Regions from separate parts of the Listeria sp. Marseille-Q6474 genome, predicted to be linked through region 3. Evidence: riboswitches for the same ligand, from Rfam matches in the RefSeq annotation. Region 3 holds a riboswitch; each other region holds the start of a gene.
What was found. Region 3 has a riboswitch for S-adenosylmethionine ahead of metE (5-methyltetrahydropteroyltriglutamate--homocysteine S-methyltransferase). Riboswitches for the same ligand answer to the same signal wherever they lie in the genome.
Positions count from the first base shown of each region.

Region 1: another riboswitch for S-adenosylmethionine. It lies ahead of OC533_RS07770 (ABC transporter substrate-binding protein); the one in region 3 lies ahead of metE (5-methyltetrahydropteroyltriglutamate--homocysteine S-methyltransferase).
Region 2: another riboswitch for S-adenosylmethionine. It lies ahead of OC533_RS05335 (O-acetylhomoserine aminocarboxypropyltransferase/cysteine synthase family protein); the one in region 3 lies ahead of metE (5-methyltetrahydropteroyltriglutamate--homocysteine S-methyltransferase).
Region 4: another riboswitch for S-adenosylmethionine. It lies ahead of OC533_RS04160 (5-methyltetrahydropteroyltriglutamate--homocysteine S-methyltransferase); the one in region 3 lies ahead of metE (5-methyltetrahydropteroyltriglutamate--homocysteine S-methyltransferase).

Region 1 is NZ_CAMPPS010000001.1:1,550,082-1,554,968, forward strand. It holds gene OC533_RS07760 (ABC transporter permease) at 1-407, opposite strand, end outside; gene OC533_RS07765 (ABC transporter permease) at 418-1,368, opposite strand; gene OC533_RS07770 (ABC transporter substrate-binding protein) at 1,470-3,044, opposite strand; SAM riboswitch class I at 3,130-3,232, opposite strand; gene OC533_RS07775 (GNAT family N-acetyltransferase) at 3,373-3,651, opposite strand; gene OC533_RS07780 ((4Fe-4S)-binding protein) at 3,663-3,896, opposite strand; gene OC533_RS07785 (IMP dehydrogenase) at 4,063-4,887, shown strand, end outside.
Region 2 is NZ_CAMPPS010000001.1:1,050,212-1,055,098, forward strand. It holds gene OC533_RS05310 (DUF1700 domain-containing protein) at 1-380, opposite strand, end outside; gene OC533_RS05315 (PadR family transcriptional regulator) at 373-705, opposite strand; gene OC533_RS05320 (biotin transporter BioY) at 899-1,447, shown strand; gene OC533_RS05325 (Crp/Fnr family transcriptional regulator) at 1,523-2,224, shown strand; gene OC533_RS05330 (HdeD family acid-resistance protein) at 2,314-2,841, opposite strand; SAM riboswitch class I at 3,080-3,180, shown strand; gene OC533_RS05335 (O-acetylhomoserine aminocarboxypropyltransferase/cysteine synthase family protein) at 3,289-4,566, shown strand; gene metX (homoserine O-acetyltransferase) at 4,583-4,887, shown strand, end outside.
Region 3 is NZ_CAMPPS010000001.1:961-5,847, forward strand. It holds tRNA gene OC533_RS00050 (tRNA-Ile) at 1-56, shown strand, start outside; tRNA gene OC533_RS00055 (tRNA-Asn) at 63-135, shown strand; tRNA gene OC533_RS00060 (tRNA-Ser) at 172-262, shown strand; tRNA gene OC533_RS00065 (tRNA-Glu) at 268-339, shown strand; gene OC533_RS00070 (MFS transporter) at 402-1,559, shown strand; SAM riboswitch class I at 1,654-1,760, shown strand; gene metE (5-methyltetrahydropteroyltriglutamate--homocysteine S-methyltransferase) at 1,867-4,164, shown strand; gene OC533_RS00080 (aminotransferase class I/II-fold pyridoxal phosphate-dependent enzyme) at 4,186-4,887, shown strand, end outside.
Region 4 is NZ_CAMPPS010000001.1:814,869-819,755, reverse strand. It holds gene OC533_RS04175 (bacterial Ig-like domain-containing protein) at 1-310, shown strand, start outside; gene OC533_RS04170 (DUF1294 domain-containing protein) at 579-836, opposite strand; gene OC533_RS04165 (RidA family protein) at 915-1,292, shown strand; SAM riboswitch class I at 1,357-1,453, shown strand; gene OC533_RS04160 (5-methyltetrahydropteroyltriglutamate--homocysteine S-methyltransferase) at 1,548-2,651, shown strand; gene uvrC (excinuclease ABC subunit UvrC) at 2,748-3,848, shown strand; gene OC533_RS04150 (amino acid ABC transporter substrate-binding protein/permease) at 4,019-4,887, shown strand, end outside.

The DNA.
Region 1 (4,887 bases), 1.5 Mb from region 3:
AAACGCATCACCATATTGTCAATGAAGCCACCAAAGTAGCCACTAACTGTCCCCGCAAGTGTTCCAACGACAACGGCAATCATCATCGCAAACACGCCAACAAGTAATGAAACCCGGCCGCCGTACAAGACACGCGTCAAGTAATCCCGACCATGGTCATCCGTCCCAAACCAGTGCGACGAATTTGGCGGCATCAGTTTGTCCTGAACGGAAAGAGCATTGGGGTCATAAGGCGAAAGGAACGCGAAAATACAAGCGACTGTAATAAGAATCAGCACACTCGTCGCAAAAACAGCGCGGCGGTCAGCCAGCATAAAACGCCAAAAACTCCGCTCTCTGGTAGCATGAACAACCTCCGCATCCCGCTCGAAATCTTGCATTGTTTTTTTCGAAAAATCTAATCGCATCATGAATTCCTCACCCCATTTCCCTAATCCGTGGATCGACAATCATATAAGCTAAATCGGCCAACAAGTTCCCAATAATTAATAATAGCGCTGAAAAAAGTGTAATCGCCATAATAACTGGATAATCTAGTTGGAAAATCGCATTAATCCCAAGCGACCCCATTCCCGGCCATGAAAAAATACTTTCGGTAATAAAAGCGCCTGTAATGACTTGCGGAAGTGACATCCCAAGTAGTGTTATGACTGGCAACAAGGAATTTTTCAAGACATGATGCCCCATAATTTGTACTTTGGATAACCCTTTCGCATAACCGAATAAAACATATTCTTCTTTTAATTGGTTAATCGTATTCGAGCGGACGTAACGATAATATGCCGCGCACCCTTGGAAAGTCAGCGTTATAACTGGCAAAATCGCATGCTCCGCCATATCCCAGAAGGAGTCGACCCCAATCGTTCGCATCCCTAGACTTGGGAGCCACCCTAATTGAATCGAGAACACATCTATTAAAATCATCCCAAACCAAAAAATCGGAATCGAAATCCCAATATATGAAATTCCATTTAACACTTTATCAATCCAAGTATTTTCGTAATTCGCCGCAACTAAACCAAGTGGAATTGACAACAATAGCGTCAGCACAAGCGAAGTCCCAACCAAACCAAGTGTCGCTGGAATTCTCTCTAAAATTTGTTGTAAAACTGGTTGGCTGTTCACAATCGAATAACCAAGATTACCTTGGAGCAAATTTCCAAGCCAAATAAAATACTGTACATAAATCGGTTGATCCAGCCCTAAGCTCTGTCTAATCCGCTCGACATCATCAGGATTCATATCAGGCGTAACAAACGAATTCACGGGATCCCCGGGCGCTAATTTTATAAGTGCAAACGAAATAATCGAGATAATAAACAGCATCGGAATAATTTGCAATACGCGTTTTATGATTGTTTTTAGCATAATTTATCTCCTATCTAAAACACTAAAAATGACAAGTAAAAACCTGAACCTGCCAAAAACAAGCATGGCAGGCCAGATTTTTTACGAATGATTTTTAATTATTATTCCGTTAAATATAGTTTAGAAAGATCACGGAACATTGTTACTGGTTGTGGTGTTGCAGCTTTTTGGCCACCGTAACGGCTATCAAGAGCTAGCACTGCATTATCATAAGAAATTGGATAAATTACAGCATCGTCAGCAATGGTGTTTTGGATTTTTTCATAGATTTCTTGACGTTCTTTATCGTCCGCAGTTACAGCACCTTTTTCCCAAAGTGCATCTAGATCTTTGTTGTGGTAGTTCGAATAGTTGTATGGCGCATCGCTTAGGTATAGGGATTTATACGCATCAGGATCGTTCCCCATGATATAACCATTTAGTGCGATAGAGTAGTCTGCGTTTTTGCGGTCAAGTGTGATGTTGCTTAGTGCATTTGGATCTGTTGGTTTCAAGTCAAGTGTCACGCCGATTTCTTTGTATTGTTGTTGCAAGTAAAGCGCGATACTTTCTTGTGATTTACTGTTGTTTAAATAGTAAACAGTTAGTTTTTGGCTTGTATCAAAACCGCTTTCTTTTACTAATTTTTTCGCTTTGGCAATGTCTTGGTCGTATGTTTCTACTTTATCTGTGAAGTATTTCGTGTTTTCTGTTAGGAACGAAGAAGCTGGTTTTGCGTATTCATCTGAACCGTAAGCTGCATCAATGATTTCTTCACGGTCAAGCGCATAAGAAAGGGCTTGGCGAAGTTCTTTTGATTTAAGAGCTGGTTGGTTTTCGTTGAACGTTGCATAGCTTAAGCGGTTTTCCGGGTAAGTGATAATGTTTACCGCGCTCGCTTTTTCTACTTTTTTTCTATCAGAAGGTTGAATGGATTTTAAGTTAATTTCGCCATTTTGCAGTGCTAAATTAGCTGCGTTTTGGTCTTTTGTGATTCGGAAAGTAACTTTATCCAATTTTGGTTTGCCGTCAAAATAGTCGTTGAACCGTTCTAGGGAAACATATTCACCTGTTTTGTATTCAACAAATTTGTACGGACCTGAGCCGATTGGATTTTTGTTTTTATCACTTTTCTCGATGTTTTCTACCCCTTCAAAAATGTGTTTTGGAATTGGGAAGAACGTTTTAATTGTATTTTCAAAGGCTGGAGCAACAGTTGGTAAAGTGAATTTCACTGTTGTGGCATCCACTGCTTCTACTTTTACAGGTTTATCATCAAAAACAAAGTTCCCACGGTTCGGGCTGTTTTGTTTTGTATCTAAAATAGAATTTACAGTAAATACTACGTCATCTGCAGTCAAAGGCTTACCGTCATGCCAAGTTAAACCATCTTTTAGTTTCACAGTGTAAGTTAAGTTGTCGTCTGAAATATCTAAGCTTTTTGCAAGTGCCGGTTTCCCGTCAACTTCCCAAAATAGCGGTGCGTATACAGCTTGTTGAATCGTTAATGTTACACGGTCAGAAGCGTAGTTCGGATTGATAACTTCTGGATCCCCAGTAACGCCGATAATTAGAGAGCCGCCGTCTTTCGCTTTGCCTGAACCGTTTGCTTTGTCTGAACTAGCGCCAGAGCCTCCGCAAGCTGTTAACACCAAGGCAAAAACCGAGATAACCGCTACTAATAAAAATTTCTTCATCTAACAAAAACTCCCCTCTTTAAGCGCTAAAAATAACGCTTCCTCTGTTTTTTGGTCAGAATCGAAGCGCCTCATTAAAAGCTACTACTTATCTGCCAGAATATTACTTCTGATCGGAATTAGCATAGAACTTGCGCTCCGCTGCCGGGTTTCACTGGGCCGATTCCCTCCACCACTCTGGATAAGAAATTGTAATACTATTATTCCTATAAGTTTACTGTGAATTAAAGATACACTGAAAAGAACCAGATGTCAAGAAGAGAAAACTGGATTTTTAAAAATAATTTTATAAAAAAATAGACTGGGTTTGTTCCCAGTCTACGCTTAATTATTTATCGGCTTGAACTTCCTGATATTCTGGCTTCTTAGAAAACTCAGCTTTTGCAAACGGGCAAAGCGGAATAATTTTCTTTCCTTCCGTTTTTGCTTTCTCGACAGCGCGTTTCACAAGTTCTTGAGCTATTCCTTGACCACGAGCCGCATCATCAACGCCTGTGTGGTCAATAATAAACATGTCTTCCCCAGTTGGCACAAAAGTCACTTCACCGACCTCTACACCTTCCTCATTTACTGCATAAATTCTGTTTTCACCGTTTTTATATTCCATTTGTTATCCTCCTATTTCTCTATATACTGAAGCGCTCCACTTGGGCAAGTATGAATCACCCGTTTTGCCTCTTCTTTTGGTACGTTATCTGGCATAATCCATGGTTTTCTATCCAAATTAAAAAGTTCTGCGTTACCTTTTACACAATTACCGGAATGTGCGCAAATATTCGTATTAAAATAAATATCTACATCTGCCCCGCGATACTTGCGGTAGCCTTGTTCTAATAGTGTTTCTTCTTCCATCTGATTACCTCCTTCGCCAAAGTTTCCTTACTTTTAGTATATTCCACTCATCTACTAAAAGAAAACGTCCCGAAAAAGCATCCCAGTCATTGACTTTCAAGCCAGTTATTGAAATAATAAAGATATTTTATAAGTACATTTAACAATAGAAGAAGGAGTGGAAATAATGGCATTTTATTTTGAAGAACCGTCCCGCACATTTAGTGAGTTTTTACTAGTTCCAGGCTACTCATCGGCTGAATGTGTACCAACAAACGTTAGCTTAAAAACACCGATTGTAAAATTTAAAAAAGGGGAAGAATCTGCTATCACAATGAACATTCCGCTTGTTTCCGCAATTATGCAAGCTGTTTCTGATGATAACATGGGAATTGCTCTCGCTAAAGAAGGCGGCGTATCCTTCATTTTCGGATCTCAATCAATCGAAAGTGAGGCTGCAATGGTTTCTCGCGTGAAAAATCATAAAGCTGGATTCGTCATTAGCGATTCTAATATCAGCCCAGATAAAACCCTCCAAGACATTCTTGATTTAAAAGAAAAAACTGGTCATTCTACAGTTGCAGTTACAGAAGACGGCACAGCGCACGGTAAATTACTTGGAATCGTGACAAGTCGCGACTACCGAGTGACGCGTATGAGTCCTGATGAAAAAGTAGCAGATTTCATGACGCCTTTTGAAAAACTAGTTACTGCTAAAAAATCGACCACTTTAAAAGAAGCTAACAACATTATTTGGGACCACAAATTAAATGCTTTACCACTTGTAGACGATAACGAACACTTGGTTCACATGGTGTTCCGCAAAGACTACGACTCAAATAAAGAAAATAAATTAGAATTACTTGATTCCTCCAAACGTTATGTAGTTGGAGCTGGAATTAACACACGCGACTATGAAGAACGTGTTCCCGCTCTAGTAGAAGCTGGCGCAGATATTTTGTGTATCGATTCCTCTGAAGGTTACTCCGAATGGCAAAAACGTACACTTGAC
Region 2 (4,887 bases), 1.0 Mb from region 3:
CCACCAACCGTTGCCCAAAGTGAAATAACGAGTGACCATAGCGAAACCATAATCGGAATAATAAGACAGATGTCTAGGAAAAATAAACCTATTCCAATTAAAACTTGTTTACTCACAGATCTATTTTCATTTTGATTTTTTCGAGGTACATAATAATAATCTGCTTCTACTTGTTCTTCGCGAATATCTCTTTCACTTAAAATATCTGCAGCAATTTCTTCCGGTTTTCCAAGATCAAAGACGATTTGTTCTTCGCTTTTCCCAGCTTCCACACCATTTCTAAAATGCTCTTGATAGTCAGATAATAGTTCTCTCCGCTCTTTTGGATCCAGCAATTCTAAGCGCTGGTTTAATTCATTTAAAAAATCTTGTTTATTCATTTACTGCTTCCCCCTCTGTTAAAAGCTTAGCAACACTATCTGTAAAATTATTCCATTCAGAGATAAGCTCATTCAAGTAAATTTCTCCTTTTACCGTCAGCTGATAATATTTTCTTGATGGACCTTCATTTGATTCTACTAAATAAGTGGAGCAATACTCTTCTTTTACTAATCTTCTAAGTACCGGATAAATAGCTCCCTCTGCAACCTCAATATATTTAGAAACTTGATTTGCTAATTCATAACCATAACAATCTTTCTTTTGAATTAAAAACAAACAGCATAGTTCTAACACACCTTTTTTGAATTGCGGGTTAACCTCCATGCTAACTCCTCCATTCTGCTAAATTACCACTAGTAATAAGTAACCACTACTATATATTGTTCACTACCACTATAGTTTATCATACACTAGTGTTCATTGCAAGGTACTGATTAGAAAAAAATAGTATTGTTTTTTTATTTAATAAATGTTAACCTAATTTAGTATTAAGTTTACATTAAGGAGAGATACGTTTATGCGTGATCAGAAATTGAAATTTTTAGTCGTAGATGCTTTATTCGCAGTCATCATTGCTTTACTCGCACAAGTTGCTATTCCACTTGGCCCTATTCCGCTTACTGGGCAAACATTTGCAATTGGTTTAGCAGCAACAATTCTTGGAGCTCGTCACGGTACCATATCTGTTTTAGTTTATATCGTGCTTGGAGCAGTTGGTATTCCGGTTTTTCAAGGTATGACAGCAGGAATTGGGATTCTTTTTGGGCCAACTGGCGGATTTATTGTCGGATTTATTTTTAATGCACTACTTACAGGTTGGTTGCTCGAAAAAACAAAATTCACTGTTCCTTATGCAATCGTTGCTAATATTTTAGGAGCCATCGTTACGTTAATTTTCGGTGTTTTATGGCTTAAAGTTAGCACAGGTCTTGACTGGCCGACTGCATTTTTGACTGGGATGGTACCATTTATTATTCCTGGTATTATTAAAGCGGTGTTCGCTGCATTATTAGGTATTCTCATTCGTGATCGTCTAATTAAAGCAAAATTACTTAGAGCATCATAAGTCCCATTAATACACATTTCGACTCATCTCCTATATAATGATAATGATTAACACTGAGAAAAGGGGACTCGGTATATGTCATTACTGAATGAGGAAAATAATTTTTACAACGTAGATTTACTCGACTTGTTAAAAGATTCAAATGAAGCGGTTCTTCCATATAAGAGAATTCGTTTTAGACGCAACCAAAAAATCTTAACAGAAGGCGCGGAAACAACTTACTTTTATATTATTGAAGACGGGGTCGTTTCGATGAGTAAAAATACGTGTAAAGAAGATAGTATTATTAGCTTCTTAGGTAAACAAGATTCTATCGGTCCGCTTACATTACTTGGAGGAGCCAAATCACCTGCAAACTATACGTCTATTAGTGAAGTTAGTGTTTATCAATTTGAACGTAAATATGTTTTGAATAAACTCTTAAGCTCACCAGATGTATTTTGGCAAATGAATGCACTTATGCAAAGTATGGTTACACCTATGTTAGAACGGGAAGGTTACGTTAATTTACCTTCTAGCGAGAAAGTTTTAGCGGGATTAATTGCTTGTGGGGAGAGATTTGGAAGAATCGAGTCGGATGGTTCTTGTTTGATTCCCTATTATTTCACCCAAAAAATCTTGGGAAATTATCTAAATTTAGCTCGAGCTTACGTTGCAACTAACCTGCGAAAGCTAGAAGAAGATGGAATTATTGCGCTTTCGCCAAAACCTTGGCGTGTTAATAATTTCGAGATTCATAAGCAAAAACTAAAAGAAAATCACGAACCTTACATATGAGTGTAAAATGAATACTTTTTTTCTAATAGTATTTCGTAAAAATATGCATAATGAAAAGAAGCTATCTTAGTTAGATAGCTTCTTTTTTATTAACTATTTTTACCAATAAAGAAGAATGTCGCGATTGCGCCGATACCTTGAACGATGAAGAATGTTGCTACAACAATTATTACTCCAATCACAGAAACAATTGGATTAAACAGAGCGATAAATCCTACAACGATACCAATAAGACCAATGGTTAAAATCCAACCCCAACCTTGTATATTGTTTTGCTTGGCTGTAAATGCACCAACAGTACGCATGATACCAGCGAATAATACCCACATGCTAAAAAGTAATACAATTATTTCTGGTCCAGCAAATTCATTAAATAATAACAAGAAACCTAGTAAGATGGATAAAATCCCGTCAGCTAGTACCCAACCAGAAACATTTTGTGATTTTCTGTCTGAAAAGTAAGAGAATGTGTGGAAAATACCAGAAATCAGTAATAAGAAACCAAGCATAAAAGCTGATGTTAATAATGAAATAGCCGGATGGAATAAGAACCAAATTCCAAGTACAATCATCGCAATCCCTGCTAATAAAACAAGAATACGTGTAAATGTCTTCATTTTTATTTCAACTCCCCTTTATTTGTGCTAATCTAACCCCACTTTTAATGAAATATAATTAGTCTTAACTATAATAGCCTAAAAAATGGATTTTAAAACCTTTTTAAAATGAAATATTAGTCTAAAAAACAGCTTTGTCACAAAAATTCCACACACAAGTGCTATTTTTGGACTTTTTAAATACTTAGTTGACAATTTGTTTCATCCAGCGTAATATATAACTTAATTTAATAGTATTTTCTTATCACGAAAGGTGGAGGGACTGGCCCTTTGAAGCCTTAGCAACCGGAATTTATTTTCACGGTGCTAATTCCAGCAGTATATTCTGAAAGATAAGTCGGAAATCCAAGTTTAGGAAACTCTATCCTCTCTGGCGGCTTATATACTGCTAGGGAGGTTTTTTGATGGAAATTACTGATAAATACATATTAAAGAGGAGTGGATTTTATGAGTAATGAGTATAAATTCGAAACAATTCAAGTACACGGCGGACATACACCGGACGGAGATACGCATTCTAGAGCTGTGCCAATTTATCAAACAACATCGTATACATTTGATAGCCCAGAACATGCCGCAGCCTTATTTGGTTTACAGGAAACTGGAAATATTTATACACGAATTATGAATCCGACTACAGCTGTTTTAGAAGAACGATTAACTTTACTTGAAGGTGGCATTGGCGCTGTTGCAACGGCTTCTGGCATGGCCGCTATTACTTACTCGATTTTAAATATTGCTGGTTCCGGAGATCATATCGTCGCAGCAGCAACGCTTTATGGTGGCACACACACTCTTTTCTCTCATACATTTAAAACATTTGGCATTGATGTTACTTTTGTAGACCCTAACGAACCTGAAAATTTTGAAAAAGCAATTAAAGAAAATACGAAAGCCGTATTCATTGAAACGATTGGGAATCCTGATATTAATATTATTGATATTGAAAAAGTAGCTGAGATAGCGCACGCATCGGATGTCCCGCTAATTGTTGATAATACTTTTGCGACCGCTTATTTAAATCGCCCATTTGATTTTGGCGCAGATATTGTCGTTTACTCGGCAACGAAATTTATCGGTGGTCACGGGGTTGCAATTGGTGGCGCTGTTATTGACTCCGGTAAATTTAACTGGGCAAATGGGAAGTTTCCAAAACTCGTTGTACCTGATGATAGTTATAACGGGCTGTCTTATACAAATGATGTTGGTGCAGCGGCCTATATTACCAAGCTCCGTGTCTCGCTCCTTCGTGACACTGGTGCCGCACTTTCCCCGTTCAACGCCTTCTTGCTCATTTTAGGGCTAGAAACATTATCTTTACGACTTGAGCAACACGTGAAAAATGCGAAACAAGTAGCGAATTTCTTAAATGACCATCCAAAAGTTGCTTGGGTTAATTATCCTGGCTTAAAAGACAACAAATACCACGATTTAGCGCAAAAATATTTACCAAAAGGACCCGGTTCCATTTTCACTTTTGGCGTTAAGGGTGGTTACGCGGCTGGGAAAAAGGTTATCGAATCTGTGGAGTTATTCTCACATCTAGCAAATGTGGGTGATGCCAAGTCGCTTATAATCCACCCAGCATCAACGACTCATCAACAACTAAGCGAAGAACAACAATTAACAGCTGGCGTTAAACCAGAATCCATCCGTCTTTCTATCGGAATCGAAAATGCGGATGATATTATTCAAGATTTAACGAAAGCACTAGAGCAAATTTAGGAGGAAGTGAAGAGAAGTGACCTTACAGCAAAAAGAACTATTTCAAAAAAGTCCTCTTCTACTTGAAAACGGGGAAACATTAAGTCCAGTTTTAGTTGGCTATGAAACGTATGGGACACTTTCTGCCTCACGCGATAATTGTATTTTGTTAGAACATGCGCTCACTGGGACGGCACATGCGGCGAAACATTTTGAAGATGACGCCCCTGGTTGGTGGGATGATTATATTGGTCCGGGGAAAACGATTGATACAGACAAATATTTTCTTGTTTGTACGAATGTATTTGGTGGTTGTAGTGGAACGACTGGCCCCTCCTCTAT
Region 3 (4,887 bases):
GTTAGAGCGCACGCCTGATAAGCGTGAGGTCGATGGTTCGAGTCCATTTAGGCCCATTTTATTCCACAGTAGCTCAGTTGGTAGAGCAATCGGCTGTTAACCGATCGGTCGCAGGTTCGAGTCCTGCCTGTGGAGTTATTCTTTCAAAAAGAGAATAGATTTTTTATATCTGGGGAAGTACTCAAGTGGCTGAAGAGGCGCCCCTGCTAAGGGTGTAGGTCGCTCGCGCGGCGCGAGGGTTCAAATCCCTCCTTCTCCGCCAGATATGGCCCGTTGGTCAAGCGGTTAAGACACCGCCCTTTCACGGCGGTAACACGGGTTCGATTCCCGTACGGGTCATCTAAAAAAACAATGTCGAACATCGACATTGTTTTTTTTTAGTAAGTTTTCGGAGGTGTGTTATGGGGGCAAAAGGGAAGTTTTGGATTTTAACGATGGTTGTAGCTATATCTGGATTATCTCAGGGTGTTTTACTGCCACTTATTGCGATAATTTTAGAAGAAAAAGGGGTAAGTGCTGGAATAAATGGGTTTCATGCAACAGGAATTTACTTAGGTGTTCTACTGATTTCTCCATTTATTGAGGCACCTTTACATAAATATGGTTACAAGCCTATAATATTAGTTGGCGGAGGGCTTGTTGCGATTGCAATATTTGCTTTTCCTATTTGGTTTAATTTATATTTTTGGTTTATATTGCGATTGCTTATTGGTATTGGGGATCATATGTTGCATTTTTCATCGCAGACATGGATTGGAGCAATGAGTGATCCTAGTAAGCGTGGTCGGAATATGGCTATTTATGGTTTGTTTTTCTCTGTAGGATTTGCGATTGGGCCACAGTTGGTGAATTTGGCAAAAGTAAATGCAAACTTGCCTTTCTTTTTGTCAGGTATTTTAGTATTGATTGCTTGGAGCCTTGTTTGGTTTATTCGAAATGATTTCGTGGGAGAAAAGGCTGTTATTCGGAAAATTTCTTTTTGGGGAAGTATAAAACGCTTTTCGGGCGTATTTAAGATGGCTTGGGTTGCGATGATTCCACCGTTTTTGTATGGGATTCTTGAAACCGGACTTAATGCGACATTTCCAGTTGTAGGGTTGCGAGATGGCCTTGATACAATGATGATTGCGATGATTATTTCTTCTTTTTCAGTTGGGACGATTATTTTTCAAGTGCCGATTGGGATTATTAGTGATAAATTTGGTCGTGGTAAAATGTTACCGCTTTTGACTGGAGCAGGGGCTGTGGTTTTTGTATTAACAGCGTTTGTTAAGATACCTATTTTCTTTGTGATATTTTTCTTTATTTTGGGGATATTGCTAGGCTCCCTTTATTCACTAGGGTTATCTTATATGACTGATTTGACGCCGCTTGAACTACTTCCGGCTGGAAATATTTTGGTAGGAATGTTCTTTAGTTTAGGGAGTATTATTGGTCCGAGTGCAACGGGGATGATGATAGGGATTTTTGGAAATCAAATATTTTATTTTGTGGTCGCTGGAATCCTTTTGCTAGGCTGTTTATTATTAGCTTTGGGAGGACGGAAGGAAGCACATTGAAAGAAAATAAAAATTTAATGATTGACAGTTTTTAGTTGCAAGTGGTATGATGATTTCAATCCAATTTAAGTGATTAAAAAAACTAAATAAATTACTCTTATTATGAGTGGTAGAGGGACTGGCCCGTTGAAACCCAGCAACCTTTCAATTCGTTGAAAAGGTGCTAAATCCTGCGAAGTGTGATGCTTCGAGAGATAAGAGAGACTTAAAAAGTTTCACTGTATTTGTGTATCGAAACTTCCAAACCTCTCTAGTTCTCTAGGGAGGTTTTTTATTGGCAAAAAATTGAGAGGATAAGGTGATAGGTATGGTAAAGGCGATTAGTTCAAACTTGGGGTATCCGAGACTTGGGGAGAAACGTGAATGGAAACGTGCGCTAGAAAAGTTTTGGAATGGTGCGATTTCAGAAAAGGAATTATTGGCGGAAACGAAAGCTCTAAGATTACATGCGCTAAAAAAACAACAAGATAAAGGAATTGATTTGATTCCAGTTGGTGACTTTAGTTTTTATGATCAAGTGCTTGATACGAGCGTTACATTTGGGATTATTCCAAAACGTTTTCAACATGATGGTGGGAAAGTTTCGCTAAATACATATTTTGATATTGCGCGTGGTAAGAGTGACGCGGTTGCTTCTGAAATGACTAAATGGTTCAATACTAACTATCATTACATCGTGCCAGAACTTGCTGAAGCTGATCCTAAAGTATTAGATAACCGGGCGCTTTACTACTACGAGGAAGCGAAAATCGAGCTTGGGATTGAAGGGAAGCCAGTACTAGTTGGTCCAGTTACTTATTTAAAACTTGGAAAAGGTAGCGATGCAGAAAGCTTTGAAATATTATTAGATAAATTTATTCCAGCGTATATTGAAATTTTGAAAGAGCTTGAAACTGCTGGTGCTACGTGGGTTCAAATTGACGAACCTTATCTTGCAACTAGTTTTGATAAAAAAGAAATTGCTTTATTTGAAAAAGTATACAAAGCGTTTCATGATGCTGTACCAAACTTGAAAATAGAATTACAAACTTATTTTGAAAGTTTGGATTATTATGAAGAGGTTGTTAATTTGCCAGTTGCGGCGGTTGGAATTGATTTTGTTCATGATCACGGCGATTCGATTAAAGCGTTGAAAGCTCACGGATTTCCGCAAGATAAATATTTAGCGGCTGGGGTGATTGATGGTCGAAATGTTTGGCGCAGTGATTTGGATGCGAAATTGGCACTCCTTACTGACATCGCTCATTATGTGGCGGAGGATAAATTGATTGTCCAACCATCCAATTCATTATTACATGTACCAGTAACCAAACTAAGCGAACCTGATTTAGATGAAGTGATTCTAGGTGGTTTATCATTTGCTGATCAAAAATTAGATGAAATTGCTATTTTAACGAAAGCTTTAACAGAAGGTGAGGAAAGTGTGGCTGCTGAGCTAAATGAAGCTCGTGAGGCTGTAAAAGCACTTAATGAATCAAGCCATCGAAATAATTTAGAAGTTCAAGCGGCGATTGCTAATTTAGAAAATGTTCGGGTTGACCGAGAATTACCATTTGCAGAACGAATCAAATTACAACATGAATGGCTCAAATTACCACTGTTTCCAACAACGACTATCGGAAGTTTTCCACAGTCACCAGAAGTTCGGAAAACACGTGCAGATTGGTTAAAAGGAAATATCACCGATGCAGAATATAATGCATTTATTGAAAAAGAAACTGCTCGCTGGATTAAAATTCAAGAGGATTTAGATATCGATGTGTTAGTTCACGGTGAATTTGAACGTACTGACATGGTAGAATATTTTGGACAAAAATTAGCAGGCTTCCAGGCAACTAAATTTGGGTGGGTACAATCTTATGGTTCGAGAGCGGTTCGTCCACCACTTATCTACGGGGATGTTGCTTTTACAGAGGAAATTACAGTGAAAGAAAGCGTCTATGCCCAGTCGTTAACGAAGCGCCCAGTGAAGGGGATGCTAACGGCGCCAGTAACAATCATCAATTGGAGTTTTGTCCGTGATGATGTGCCGGAAAGTGTTGTTGCGAATCAAGTTGGCCTCGCGCTTCGTAAAGAAGTAGAAGCATTAGAACGTAATGGCATTAAGGTTATCCAAGTGGACGAGCCAGCCTTACGTGAAGGTTTACCATTGAAACAAGCGAGATGGCAAAAATATTTAGATGATGCGGTATATTCATTTAAATTAACAACTGCTTCGGTTCAAAATGATACGCAAATTCATACGCATATGTGCTATTCGGATTTTGATGACATTATTGATACAATCAGCGCTTTGGATGCCGATGTTATTTCGATTGAAACGTCAAGAAGTCATGGGGAGATTATTTCGACATTTGAAGAAGTGACTTATGATAAAGAAATTGGACTGGGTGTTTATGATATTCATAGCCCGCGAGTTCCAACTGTTTCAGAAATTCAAGATAATATCCGTCGTGCGTTACGTGCAATTGATGCAAAACAATTTTGGATTAACCCGGATTGTGGGTTGAAAACGCGTAAAGAGCCTGAAACAATTGCCGCACTTCAAGATATGATTAAAGCTACTAAAGAAGTTCGTGCAGAATATCAAGTATTAGAGAAATAAAGGAATGGAGGAGAGGTAATTATGGCAAAGCTGAAACAAGAGACGATAGCAGCGCAAATTGGAAATAGAAAGTGTGAAAGAACGGGTGCTGTCAATATGCCAGTCTACTTCTCTACAGCTTACCAGCATGCCGATCTTGGGGTATCAACGGGATATGATTATACTAGAACGGGAAATCCAACGCGAGATGCTTTACAAGAAGCACTTGCGGAACTAGAGAATGGAACGCATGCATTTGCGACGAGTTCTGGGATGAGTGCAATTCAATTAGTCTTTCAGCTTTTTAAAACGGGTGAACATATCATAAGCTCGCAGGATTTGTACGGTGGGACTTTTAGATATTTTGAACAGTTTGGAGCGCAATATCAGATTGGTTTTTCTTATTGGGACGGGGCGAACGTGAATGATTTGGAAAAATTGGTTCGCCCGGAAACAAAAGCGATTTTCATCGAAACGCCGACTAATCCATTGATGCAAGAAACAGACATTGCTAGTGTGTCTCGGTGGGCACATGCGAATGATTTACTTGTTATTGTAGATAACACTTTTTATACACCTGTTTTGCAGCAACCATTAACTTTAGGCGCAGATATTGTTATTCATAGTGCGACGAAGTATCTTGGTGGACATAACGATGTGCTGGCAGGCGCGGTTATTGTTAAAGAGGAATGGCTTGGAAAATTCTTTTTTGATCAGCTAAATGCAACGGGTACTGTGTTATCG
Region 4 (4,887 bases), 810 kb from region 3:
AACTGCAGATGCAGGGAAGGAACAACTTTCTGTTACAGCTAACATTCAAGTAAAAGCAGAAAATGTAAAACCTGTTGACCCATCAGACCCAACAGGACCTACAAATCCAGTAAAACCATCAGTAGAAAAAACACCATTAAAAGTAGTTGATAACAAGCAACATACAACAACATATGAAGCAGCAAAACCATTACCAAAAACAGGTGACCAAACAAACACTTGGGTAATCTGGACAGGCATGAGCTTACTTGTTCTAAGCATGCTCTTGTTGGTAATGAGAGGTAGAAAGAAATTAAGAAGGAAAAACTAATAAAAGATAGTAAGAATAAAAATACCGACCAGTTTTCTCTGGTCGGTATTTTTTACTATTAGACATAATAGATTTGTTATAGTGTTTTACTAATTTTAAGAACTGTACAAAAAGACTGTTAAAATATAGCTATGAATTACTTTTATCAAAGATAGAAATCATGTTTAAAAGACAATTGGAATGACTCATGTCAAGCACTGCAAAACTATTTCTGCTGGGAATTTGAACATTATAAAAGCTAAAAAATCGACAAATTTAGCTTGTTAATTCAGTACAACCACCAAACCAAAACCCCTACAGTCCAAACCATCGCAAGCGGAACTAAAATCCGAAACTTCGGCTTTTGCGTTTTATGGTGAAACAACTGCATCGACATCCAACTACCAAAGGCACCACCAAGAAATGCAGAGAGCAGTAGTACCGACTCAGGTATCCGGTATGCGTGTTTAATTGCTTTCCGTTTATCAACAGCGAATAATAGAAAAGAAATAAGTGTTATCGCGATTAAATATATCGTTAAAATCATCTGGAAATCCCCCTTTATTGCTAAAACTAACTTTATTGATTAGAATAAAAGCATACCACAAAAGAAAGCAGGGATAAAATGGCAAAAGAAATTATTCAAACCTCGTCAGCCCCAAAAGCACTCGGACCATATTCACAAGCTGTAAAAGTGAATGGACTTATTTTCACATCAGGTCAACTTGGTATTAACCCAGCAACTGGAGAATTAGCAAAAGGCGCAACAAAACAAGCTGAGCAAGCTTTTAAAAATTTAGCAGCCGTACTAGAAGAAGCTGGTTCTGGACTAGACAAAATCATTAAAGCGACCGTTTTCTTCAAAGATTTAAATGATTTTACAGCTGTGAATGAAGTATACGCTACTTTCTTTTCCAGCGATTTCCCAGCGAGAAGTGCTTTCCAAGTAGCCAAGTTACCGCTTGATGCTGACATTGAAATCGAAGTTATCGCAGAAGCATAAATATTCAGAAATAAATTTGACAATTACAAGAAGTAAACGATATAATAAGAACCAATTACATAGTAACTTATCAAGAAAGGTGGAGGGTTCTGGCCCAGTGAAGCCTTGGCAACCGGACTTTTCACGGTGCCAAATCCAGCAGTATCACTGACAGATAAGGCACGCGAAACAGGTAAATCACTCTTTCCCTTAAAAGCTGTCTTTTGGGGGAAAGTTTTTTTGTACATAAAAATAACTAGAATTGAGGAGAAGAAAATGAATCAAGTGGCACCATTTTATGCAGATCATGTTGGAAGTATTTTGCGGACAAAGGCAATTAAAGAGGCACGCGAGAAATTCCAAAGTGGCGAAATTACAACTCAAGAATTACGTGAAATTGAAAATGAAGAAATCAAGTACATTGTTGAAAAACAAAAAGAAGTGGGTTTAAAAGCAATTACTGATGGCGAATTTCGCCGCGCTTGGTGGCATTTTGATTTCTTAGAGAATTTGGATGGGGTAGAAGGATACGATGCGGCGGGAGGCATTCAATTTAGCAAAGTCCAAACAAAATCTCATTCGGTGAAAATTACAGGTCCAATTGATTTCACGACGCATCCATTTATAGAAGATTTTATTTTCCTAAAAGAAGCCGTTGGTGAAAATCATGTAGCAAAACAAACGATTCCAAGTCCGGCGATGCTTCATTATCGTGGTGACATGGAGTATCAGCCATATATAGACGATGCTGATAAATTTGTGGCTGATTTAGCGGCTGCTTATCAAAAAGCGATTCAAGCCTTTTATGATGCCGGTTGTCGTTATTTACAATTAGATGATACATCGTGGAGCTATTTATGCTCTGATGAACAGCGTGAAGTCGTGCGTGAGCGAGGTTTTGACCCCGATACACTGCAAGAAACATATAAAACGCTTATCAATGAATCTATCAAGTATAAACCAGCAGATATGGTTATTACGATGCACATTTGTCGTGGGAATTTCCGCTCTACATGGATAGCAGAAGGCGGTTATGGACCAGTTGCAGAAACATTATTTGGCAAACTAAATATCGATGGTTTCTTTTTAGAATATGATAATGAACGTTCTGGAGATTTTTCACCACTAAAATATGTAGCGCGCCCAGATTTGAAAATCGTTCTCGGCTTAATCACCTCTAAAACAGGGGATTTAGAAGATGAAACGGCAATCAAAGCACGAATTAAAGAAGCGAGTGAGATTGTGCCGCTAAACCAATTATGCCTTAGCCCACAGTGCGGATTCGCCTCTACAGAAGAAGGCAATATTTTAAGTGAAGAAGAGCAATGGAACAAATTACGTTACGTCGTCAAAATCGCAGAAGACGTTTGGGGAAAATAACGAATAAGAAGAACTGGCCTAGGCTAGTTCTTTTTTCGTCTTTACAAAAACAGCAAGTAGGAATAGAATAGATGTTCTAGAAGGAGGGGAAGCCCTTTGGATGACAAATTACAAACCAAATTAACCTTATTACCTGAATCACCAGGTTGCTATATTTATAGAGATGAAAATAACGAAATACTTTATATTGGCAAATCTAAATGTTTAAAAAACCGTGTAAAGTCTTATTTTCATAGTAAACAAATCGGTAAAACAGCAAGACTTGTAAGACAAATTCGTGATTTAGAACTAATTATCACTACTTCCGAAAAAGAGGCACTACTTCTCGAGATGATTTTAATTCAAAAATATCAACCTCCTTTCAATATCCAGTTAAAAGAAGGAACGAGTTATCCCTATATTAAAATCACGAATGAGAAAAATCCGCATATCGAAGTTGTATTTGAAGTGAAACAAGATGGCGCGCACTACTTCGGCCCATATCCTGGTCGGTTTTCAGCAAGGCAAACGGTAGAACTTATTGAAAAATTATATCCGCTTTGTAGATGTGACGGAAAGCCGGGACGTCCGTGTTTGTACTATCATTTAGGACTTTGTCTAGGACCTTGCCAAGCGGAAATTGAACCGGCTGTATATAAAAAACAAATTCAAAAAATTAGTCGTTTTCTTGAAGGCGATGTTAAAGGCGTGAAGGGGAAGCTCACTAAAGACATGGAAGCAGCCACCGAAAAACTGGAATTCGAAAGAGCTGCTGAACTACGCGATAAAATCCATGCTATTAATGAAACCATCGAAAAACAACATATTATTTTCCCCGGACTAAAAAATCGGGATATTATCGGCTGTTATGAACAAGATAATCATTTAAGTGTTTTCGTTTTCTTCGTCCGAAATGGTGCAATCAACGGTAGTAAATGGCATGTATTTCCAATCGAAAATTCGCTTCAAGAAGACTTAGCCAATTTTATCAACCAATTTTACGAAGACCCAAATAACATCCAACCAAAAGAGTTGCTAATCGCAGAAAAAATCGATAAAATTACTTTGAAAGAGCCGCTCCGTAAGGCTTCTTCCTTCCCGCAAAAAGGTGGAAAGAAGAAACAGCTTAATTTAGCTATCGAAAACGCTAAGAGCACGTATGCCGCATATGCTAAGATGAAAGAATACGATTTTGAAAACCAATTGAAAAACAGTTAGAAGCTAGCTTTCACTGATTAGCTTCTTTGTTTTGCTGTATTGAAAATCTTATCATAAATAACTATGGTCAATAATCTAGCCTTATGGTAAAATCTTACGAGTACGGAAAAAAATTAATGCTACATAAAATAATTAATTATAGCTAAACACATATAGAGGGAGGACACAATATGAAGAAATTTTCACGCTTCATACTAACAATGGCAGTTGCATGTGTTGCCATGTTCATTTTCACAGGAAACGGGTTAAATGCAAAAGCCGCAGAAGAAACATACTTGATTGGTACAGATACTACTTTTGCACCTTTCGAATTTGAAAAAGATGGGAAACATGTCGGGATTGACATGGACATTCTTAAAGCCATTGCCAAAGATCAAAATTTTAAATATGAAATTAAAGCAATGGGATTCAATGCAGCCGTTCAAGCACTTGAAGCTAATCAAGTAGACGGCGTAATCGCTGGAATGAGTATTACAGACGAACGGAAACAAAAATTCGATTTCTCTGATCCGTACTTTGACTCTGGCGTTGTTATGGGAATCCTGAAAGATAACGACGAAATCAAGAATTATGATGATTTAAAAGGCAAAAAAGTAGCCGTTAAAACAGGTACAGAAGGTTACGCTTTTGCTGAAAAAATAAAAGATAAATACGGTTTTGATATTGTTGTATTTGATGATTCAGCACAAATGTATGATGATGTTAAAACAAGAAATTCAGTTGCATGTTTTGATGATTATCCAGTACTCGCTTATGGCGTGCAAACAGGAAACGGCTTAAAAATCGTTACTGAAAAAGAAAAAGGGAATTCATATGGTTTTGCCGTTAATAAAGGCCAAAATCAAGAACTTTTAAAGAAATTCAATGACGGCCTTGTTAATATTAAAGCTAGCGGCGAATACGATAAAATCCTTGAAACTTATTTAGGAAAAGACGCTGTTAAAGAAAATACTACTGAAAAAGGCTTCATGGGTATTATTAAATCTTCCTGGCCAGCACTTTTAGCTGGAATGTGGTTGACTATTCGTCTAGCCGTTGT